Regions from separate parts of the Zhaonella formicivorans genome, predicted to be linked through region 1. Evidence: riboswitches for the same ligand, from Rfam matches in the RefSeq annotation. Region 1 holds a riboswitch; the other holds the start of a gene.
What was found. A riboswitch is a leader RNA that binds a small molecule or an ion and turns the genes downstream of it on or off. The one in region 1 is predicted to bind FMN.

Region 1 (4,598 bases):
GGAGATACTTGTAGCTGATGATGGCAAAGAGCATCATATCCAGGTGATAGTTTCCGATGTGACAGGTACCCACGAAGAATATAACGCCTGGCATAATCCCGGTGATTTTGTCATCGTCCCGATAGAATTTTACGGTAAGGGGATTCTTAAAGTTTTACAAGACGATAAAGAAATTCATAGAGAAGCAGTGCCATAGAGCAAGGGGGATGAAGGTTTGCTGCTTGAAGGCATAATTTTACGGGGTTACAGCGGTTTTTATTATGTTTGGGCTGAGGACGTCACTTACGAATGTTCCCTACGGGGTCGTTACCGTCTAAAAATGCAGGATTTTTTGCCCGGAGACAGAGTAAAAATTTTACTGGTTGAAGGGCAAAATAAAGGAGTAATTGAAGAAGTGCTGCCCAGGCAGACTGAACTTGTGCGCCCACCCGTAGCCAACGTCACCCAGGTTGTAATTGTGATGGCTTTACAGAGCCCTGACCCGGATTTGGTTTTATTGGACAGGCTTTTAATTTTAGCTCAAGAAGCAGGGATTCGCCCGGTAATTAGCTTTAACAAACTGGATCTGGCTCCGGAGGAAGTTGTAGCAGATTTAAACAACCTGTATACCGGGTTAGGTTATAAAGTTATTTTAACCAGCGCTAAAAAGGGAATAGGCATTATAGAATTAAAGCAGGAATTGCAGGGGGAAGTTACTGTATTTGCAGGGCCTTCCGGGGCTGGCAAATCGAGCTTGCTAAATGCCGTACAGCCTGGACTGCAATTAAAGACGGGCGAAGTAGGGGAGAAGAGCCGGCGCGGTAAACATACCACCCGGCATGTGGCGCTTATGCCCATGGAAAACGGCGGCTTTGTTGCTGATGCACCGGGCTTTAGCCGCCTGTACTTGCCGGAATTAAAACGGGAAGAACTTGCTTTTTATTTTCCTGACTTTGCCTGCTTCCGGAATATGTGTAAGTTTAATACATGTTTGCATCACAGCGAACCTCAGTGCGCCGTCAGGGCGGCATTGGATAAAGGTTTAATTGACCCCAGGCGGTATGAGCATTATATAGCTTTTTTACAAGAAGTAATTGCTAAAGAGAGGAGTTTTTAACCGTGATTCGGCTTGCACCGTCGCTTTTGGCTGCCGACTTTAGCTCTTTAGGCACAGAGGTTTCTAAGGCCGAGCAGGCAGGGGTGGAACTGTTGCATCTTGATATTATGGATGGTCATTTTGTGCCTAACATTACTTTCGGTCCGGACTTGGTCAAAGTCTTGCGCTCGAAAAGCAAGCTGCTTTTTGATGTGCATTTGATGATCGCCGAACCCGATCGCTATATCCCCGCTTTCGCCAGAGCAGGAGCGGATTTTATCTCCGTGCATGTGGAAACATGCCTGCATTTGCACCGGACCTTACAAAATATTCGGGAGCAGGGCGTGAAAGCAGCTGTGGCTTTAAATCCGGCAACGCCTCTTTCCACAATCGAATACGTTTTATCTGAAGTGGAAATGGTGTTGCTGATGACAGTTAACCCCGGTTTCGGCGGTCAGCAGTTTATTAAAGCCGTGCTGCCCAAAATTGCGGAATTGCGTAAAATCATTGACAGCAAAGGTTTATCCGTAGATATCGAGGTTGACGGAGGAATTAATGCGGAAACCGCACCTCTGGCTGTCCAGGCTGGAGCTAATATTCTGGTGGCGGGTTCTGCTATTTTCGGTCAGCCGGATGTGTCTCTGGCCGCTAAGACACTGCGGGACAGCATAGCTGGCATTTAGCAATTTGCTACTTGACTTAGGAAAAGTCCCAGTGCTAAAATATGCTTGAATTTAATAGGTGATCCTTCGGGGAGAGGTGTAATTCCTTACCGGCGGTTAAAGCCCGCGAGCCAAATGGTTGATCCGGTGTAATTCCGGAGCCGACAGTTAAAGTCTGGATGGGAGAAGGTGATGAGAAGATGCAGTTTGCTTGTATTGAACTACCCGTTGGATTACCGGCGGGTTTTTTAATTTTTCTTTATCCTAATATATCAGAGGTGAAAGCTGTGTCAACAAAAAAGCTAGTACGCGTGTCATTGCTTGCTCTTATCGGCTTTCTGCTAATGTTTAGCATTGAATTTCCTTTGCCGTTTTTTCCGCCGTATTTAAAATACGATCCCAGTGAAGTTCCAGGATTAATTGCGGCTTTTGCCTGGGGTCCCTGGACCGGTGTGTTGGTGGAATTTTTGAAGACATTTTTGTTTTTTGTTTCCGGTAAATCGACTGCAGGTATTATTGGGGTGGGGGCCGCTTTCATAGCCGGAGGAAGTTTTGTGCTGGTGGCTGGTTCCATCTACGAACGAATGAAAACTAAAACGGGAGCCGTTGTTTCACTGCTGGCCGGTTCGCTGGCGATGACTTTGGTTATGACAGTGGCTAACTACTTTGTGCTCCTGCCGCTGTGGGGCGTACCGTCCAATGAAGTGCTGCCGTTAATAACTTCGGCTATTATACCTTTTAACCTGGTTAAAGCGCTTTTTAGTTCGTTAGCTACATTTGTAATTTACAAAAGGGTACACTATTGGTTGGAAGTACCGGTAGCCCGTTTAGCCAAACATAAGGAAAAGGAACAGGAGTTGTAAACTATGAAAGTCGGTATAATCAGCGATACCCATGGTGTCGTATTGCCTTGGAAACGGGTATTGGGTCAAATTTTCCGTGATGTGGAAGTTATTCTACATGCAGGCGATGTGCTCTATCACGGTCCCCGTAATCCGGTCTTGGAAGGGTATGCTCCCCAGGAGCTGGCGATAGCGCTGAATGAGTGTCCCGTGCCAGTGCTGATTGCCAGGGGAAATTGCGATGCCGAAGTGGATCAGATGTTGTTAAACATACCCCTCGCAGCCCCTTATCTTTTTACGGTGTTGAATGGTAAGAGAGTATTGGTACATCATGGTCATTCCCTGCAAAATGATGAAATGGAAGAGCTTACCCGGCGTTGGGACATTGACCTATGTATTTCCGGTCATACTCATGTTGCCGCGATTGAAAAAAAGAATGGCACTGTTTATTTCAATCCCGGCAGTTGCTCATTGCCCAAAGGCGCAGGTGTACCCAGCGTGGGTCTCTGGGACAACGACAGGCTGCTGCTTATCTGTAGCGATACCGGCAGGGTTTTGGACGAACATCCTTTGTAATAGTATAAACTAAAAGACTTGGGCGATGTATTTAACTCCCAAGTCTTTTTATGTTGTTGCTGAATATGCTATATTACGTTAAAGATTTACGCTTTTTACTACTTGGTTAGAGCGTTCCTTGAATGGGTAACCTACAAGCAATATAGCTTTAAGTTGCGCAAGCCTTTGGCTGGCCTGCAAGCAAATCGCCAAGTGTTCCCGGTTTGTCAGAAACTTGTTAAATTGCGCGCTCTACTTTGCCGGAACGCAAGCAACGGGTACAAACAACAATTCTTTTCGGGCTACCGTCAACTATGGCTTTTACCTTTTGCAGGTTGGGAGACCATGTCCTTTTTGTTTTAATGTTGGAGTGGCTGGCCTGGTTTCCCGTAACTACTCCTTTGCCACAAATATTGCACTTAGCCATTTTTCCACCTCCTTATAAAAAGCCAAAGGCTATTAATCCTAAATCAAAACCTTTACTAATTTTAGCAAAAAGCAAAATCTTTAGCAAGAAATTTTAAAAAAGGGAAAAAAGTTTCCGGCATAGCAGGGATTAAAACAGTTTATGTTGAATTTAAGCGAAAATAGGCATATACTTTTTATCTAAGCTGCAAAATTTAATAACGGGGGGTTAGCGATGATTAGCAAGGAAATGTCGCTCCTTGAACTGCTACAGGCCTATCCCCAGTCCAGGGAAATTTTGGAAAAGCATGGTATGGCGTGCCTCCGCTGCATGGGTGCTGCTGACGAAACGATTGAAAACGGCGCCCGTATGCATGGCATCAATGTAGAGGCATTACTGGCCGATTTAAACAAATTAGTGCAAAAGAACTGATTTTACCATGCAGGGATGAGTCCCTGCTTTTTTGGCAAATCAGGCAGTAGATCGACTTTCCGACTTGTATAAGGGTACACTAGAAAAGCAACAGTTTTTCCTCCTGTTTAAAGTTGCTGCAAAGTTTGTTTTGTTGTCTTTATCCGATCATTAACCCGTAGAGAGGAGGCATAATGGTTTGGCTAACACTTTAGAAACCCAGTATGGTAAAGTTTCGATTTCCAAGGAAGTAATAGCAACTCTTGCAGGGTACGCTGCTGCAGAGTGCTATGGGCTGGTGGGCATGGCTTCCCAGAAATTACAAGACGGGTTATTTGAACTTCTAGGCAGAGAAGCGACGGGAAAAGGTATCCAGGTTAACATAGTAGATAACCGGGTAAGCATTGATGTCTATATTGTGGTGGGGTACGGCACTAAAATCAATGAGGTAGCCCATAACGTTATGGAAAAAGTGCATTATACCGTACAAAGGCTAACGGGTATACCCATTGAAAAGGTAAATATAATTGTACAAGGGGTCAAAGTTATAGATTGAGGAGGTTTCTGGGATTGCAATATAAGTATCTGGACGCCCTCCGGCTGCAGAAAATGTTTTTGGCCGGGTCACAAAACCTGGCAGCCAATAA
Region 2 (4,598 bases), 1.7 Mb from region 1:
AGGCTGCCCGGATGTACGCTTCCGCCCAGCGGGCCACCATCGTTTATGCCATGGGCATTACCCAGCACACCTCGGGCACCGATAACGTGTTTGCGCTGGCCAATCTGGCTGTGCTCACCGGAAATGTGGGCCGGTCCGGTACCGGGGTAGATCCGCTGCGGGGCCAAAACAATGTACAGGGTGCCTGCGATATGGGGGCACTGCCTGATTACTACCCTTCCTACCAACCGGTAAGTGAAGAGGCAAACCGCAGAAAATTTGCCGAGTACTGGGATGCCGAGCTCCCAGGTGAGCGGGGCCTGACAGTTACCGAGATGTTTGAGGCAGCTTATGAAGGCAGCATCAAGTGCATGTATATCATCGGAGAAAACCCAATGCTCTCGGACCCCGATGGCAATCATGTCCGGGCGGCGATGGAAAACCTGGAATTCCTGGTAGTGCAGGATATTTTCTTAACGGACACTGCTAAACTTGCCCATGTGGTGCTGCCGGCTGCCAGCTTTGCTGAGAAAGAGGGTACATTTACCAATACGGAACGGCGGATTCAGAGGGTGCGCAAAGCTGTTGAGCCACCGGGGGAAGCAAAGGCCGACTGGGAAATAATCATGGCGCTGGCTAACAGGCTGGGTGCGCCTTGGCAGTACCGAAACCCGGAAGAAATCATGGCTGAAATAGCCAGGGTAGCGCCCCATTACGGAGGAATTACCTACCCCAGGCTGGAAGAACATGGCCTGCAGTGGCCCTGTCCTACGGAGGACCACCCGGGGACCCGGTATTTGCACCGCGACAAATTTGCCAGGGGCAAAGGCAAGTTCCACGTGGTACGGTACCGGAATCCCGCGGAAGAACCGGACAGCCAGTACCCTCTGAACCTCATAACCGGCAGGATGTTGTACCATTTCCATACCGGCAGCATGAGCCGTCGTTCCAAAGGTATCGGCGAACTGCACTCCCACGAACTGGCTATGATGAGCCCGGAGGATGCCAGGGCTTATGGCATTAAAGATGGCGATACCATTGAAGTTGAGTCCCGCCGGGGTAAAGTAAGAAGTACGGTACAGGTTACCGACCACGTACCCCCGGGAAATATCTTTATGACTTTTCACTTTGCCGAAACGCCGACTAACCTTTTAACCAACTCAGCCACCGATCCGGTTTGTAAAATACCGGAACTAAAAGTATGTGCGGTGAAGGTCAGTAAGGTTTAAAAAGGGTGAAAGACAGCCTTTTATGGTTGTCTCTCGCCCTTTTTATTAGCGTTGATCTGTAATTTTATAAAGTAACCGGTTATAACTTTTTTTAATAGATTAAACTATACAATTTAATGTTAAATTGAGCAAATTTTACTTTCCTTAGCAGCCCATGCGGAGTATAATTTAGCTTAAATATTCGTAAAATTTTAAAAATATTCCATGGCAACAGGGTGCCTTTGCTATGAAGACAATTAGACTGAAATTCAAGTAACCGTTGGGATACGGTATACAATGCTATTTTTTTAATAATTGGTTTTTTGTAGCCGGGTTAATCCCGAACAAGTTTAACAAGGAAAGGAGTAAGTTGTATGGCATATGCGATTCATACCTTAAGGGAAAAAATTCGTTGGGGGAAATTTATTGTTACTGTGGAATTGGAGCCGCCGAAAAGCGCTGAGCCCATACCGACGTTGGAAGCCGCCAGCTCAATCCGCAATTATGTGGATGCTATTAACATTGCGGATAACCCCATGGCAACTTTACGCATGAGTCCCATTGCTTTGGCCCATATCCTGCAGCAAGATCTGGGTATAGAGGCTGTATTTCACATGAGCTGCCGGGATCGGAATAGTATAGGGATTCAGTCCGAACTTCTGGGGGCTGCCGCTCTTGGAGTGCGCAACATCTTGGTCATTACCGGGGACCCCTCCGATAAGGGCGATCACCCCCATGCTAAAGATGTATTTGAGATGGACTCCATCGGTTTGATTAAGACGGCCTCTGCCTTAAACCAAGGTAGGGACTTGAGCGGCAAAAAATTATTAGCAGCCCCCACCTTTTTTATTGGAGCCGGTGCCAACCCTGGTGCCGATAATTTGGCTCAAGAGCTTGAAAAATTAAAACGAAAAGTTGACGCAGGGGTTAATTTTATCCAGACCCAGCCGGTTTTTGATTTGGAAACTGCCGAACGATTTTTGGAAGTAACCCATTCTTTCAATCTACCTATCCTTTTTGGATTATTACCGCTTAAAAGCTACAAATTTGCTTGTTACTTTAATGAGAAAGTTCCAGGGATCAAGATTAAGCCGGAGGTGTTAAAGAGGATAGAAGCCGGCGGTCGCCAGGAAGGGATTGCGATAGCCCGAGAGTTGTACGAGGAACTGCAGCGATTTGCCCACGGCGTTCATATCTTCCCCATCGGTGAAGTAGAACTGGTTAAGGAAATCGTCAGGGTACCGGCTATTGGACAACAATCCTTTTTTTCACAGAAGGTTATAGGCAACTAAATTATGGAAATTGCAGCCGGCTCTTGCATCTTGCAGTATAAAAAGTTAATATTGGTATAGAATAACGTACAGCAGAATACCTTCAGGGGTTGGTGAGAGGCGACTGCCTCAATTCCACACCGGCGGTGATGCTTAAAAAGCTAAGCCCGCGAGCCGCAAGGCTGATTCGGGGAGGTTCCGAAGCCGACAGTAAAGTCTGGATGGGAGAAGGATTGAGAAGCTTAAGCTGTTGAAGCTTGTTTTAGTTTATCACCCCTGGGTTTCCTATCCGGGGGTTTTAAATTTTTATGATTAGCCCAAATTAATACTGCCTTAAAAATTGTTAACCATAGCACCCGCTGTTCCGTGAAAGTTAGCTAAGAACGTCAATCTGCCTTGCCTTTAGCTTCCAGCAAAACTCACTAATATCCAGACACGGGAAAAGATGCTTTACATGCAGAAAGTGGGTGCAACAGGACATATACTCTACAGATATTTTCAGGATTGCTAATGGCTGATAGCTGACGGCTGATGGCCGTTGGCTCAAGTCATCATGATGCTTGAGCAAGGAGGCGAAATTTTGGACCATCGTACTTTAATGGCCAGGGCCTTAGAACTGGCTGCCCTGGCGAAAGGCAGGACAAGCCCTAATCCTATGGTAGGCGCCGTAGTGGTTAAGGAGGGGAGGATCATTGCCGAAGGCTACCATCAAAAAGCAGGTACGTCTCATGCTGAGGTAATTGCCCTTGAGCAGGCAGGACCTGCCGCCCGGGATGCAACCCTCTATGTAACTTTAGAGCCGTGCAGCCATTATGGCCGGACCCCGCCCTGCGTCAACAAAATAATTGCAGCCGGGGTAAAAGAAGCAGTGGTTGCTATGACCGATCCGAACCCCCTGGTTAACGGGCGGGGGATAAAAATGCTGCGGGAAGCTGGAATTAAGGTTATTGTGGGCGTTTTGCAAAAAGAGGCGGAAAAACTTAATGAGGTATTTATCAAGTACATCACCACCGGGAGGCCTTTTGTTGCCCTCAAATGGGCCATGACTTTGGACGGCAAAATAGCCACTGTTGCAGGAGATGCTAAATGGATTAGCAATGAAGTTTCCCGAGCATATGTCCATACTTTGCGGGATGAGACCGATGCTATTTTAGTAGGCATTAATACTGTCTTAAGCGATAACCCTAGCCTAAATACCAGATTGCCCGGGAAAAAAGGCAAGGATCCAATCCGGGTAATTCTTGACAGCCGCTTGCGGGTTCCCTTGAATTCCAATGTCGTAAATCTGGATTCTCCGGCCCCTACTATAATTTGTTGTGCTGAAAATGCGGACAAGGAAAAAATCAGCAGACTGGAAGAAAAAGGGGTACTGGTCTGGCAGCTGCCCAGTTCCGCGGGACTCTTGGACCTGTCCTGTTTACTTGACCGCTTGGGAGCAAAAGAAGTTACGAGCTTGTTGGTGGAAGGGGGAGGTACTGTTATCGAGTCCTACCTGCGGCAAAGATTGGCTGATAAACTATACTGTTTTATTGCCCCGAAAATTGTCGGCGGACAACAGGCTAAAACGCCGGTGGAAGGCAGGGGAGTCCAATCTATGGCGGAAGCTTACCGGTTGGCAGAGTTAAATTGCGAGAACATGGCCGGCGACTTGCTGGTTACCGGCTACTTTAGAAAGTGAGTGACCAAAAATGTTTACCGGAATTATAGAAGAGCTGGGGACAGTGCTGGAAGCAAAGAGATTACAGTCGAAAAACTATCTCAGAATACAAGCATCGCTGGTGTTAGAGGGAACAAAGCTGGGAGACAGCATCGCGGTCAATGGCGTTTGCCTGACGGTAGTATCTTTGGATAAATCCTCCTTCACCGTTGATGTAATGCCTGAAACCTACCGCAAAACCACTTTGGAGAAGCTGTCACCAGGCGATAAGGTCAATTTGGAGCGGGCCATGTCAGCCCAAGGCAGGTTTGGCGGCCATTTTGTCAGCGGGCATGTGGACAGCACGGGAGAAATCCTGACTATAGCCCGGGAGGAGAATGCTGTACTGCTTGAAATCGGCGCTCCGCCTTCCACCATGCGCTACATTGTGGAGAAAGGCTCCATTGCTGTTGAGGGGATCAGTTTGACAGTGGCCAAAGTAGA

Region 2: it holds a riboswitch for FMN, as region 1 does, so the genes downstream of both, ribD (bifunctional diaminohydroxyphosphoribosylaminopyrimidine deaminase/5-amino-6-(5-phosphoribosylamino)uracil reductase RibD) here and EYS13_RS05990 (ECF transporter S component) in region 1, are expected to answer to the same signal.

Annotation. Positions count from the first base shown of each region.
Region 1 covers NZ_CP085524.1:1,198,905-1,203,502, reverse strand. The annotation lists gene pknB (Stk1 family PASTA domain-containing Ser/Thr kinase) at 1-196, shown strand, start outside; gene rsgA (ribosome small subunit-dependent GTPase A) at 215-1,096, shown strand; gene rpe (ribulose-phosphate 3-epimerase) at 1,099-1,758, shown strand; FMN riboswitch at 1,817-1,932, shown strand; gene EYS13_RS05990 (ECF transporter S component) at 2,025-2,600, shown strand; gene yfcE (phosphodiesterase) at 2,604-3,155, shown strand; gene rpmB (50S ribosomal protein L28) at 3,373-3,561, opposite strand; gene EYS13_RS05975 (DUF1858 domain-containing protein) at 3,775-3,972, shown strand; gene EYS13_RS05970 (Asp23/Gls24 family envelope stress response protein) at 4,151-4,507, shown strand; gene EYS13_RS05965 (DAK2 domain-containing protein) at 4,522-4,598, shown strand, end outside.
Region 2 covers NZ_CP085524.1:2,850,797-2,855,394, forward strand. The annotation lists gene fdhF (formate dehydrogenase subunit alpha) at 1-1,208, shown strand, start outside; gene EYS13_RS13930 (methylenetetrahydrofolate reductase) at 1,562-2,479, shown strand; FMN riboswitch at 2,554-2,695, shown strand; gene ribD (bifunctional diaminohydroxyphosphoribosylaminopyrimidine deaminase/5-amino-6-(5-phosphoribosylamino)uracil reductase RibD) at 3,039-4,136, shown strand; gene ribE (riboflavin synthase) at 4,147-4,598, shown strand, end outside.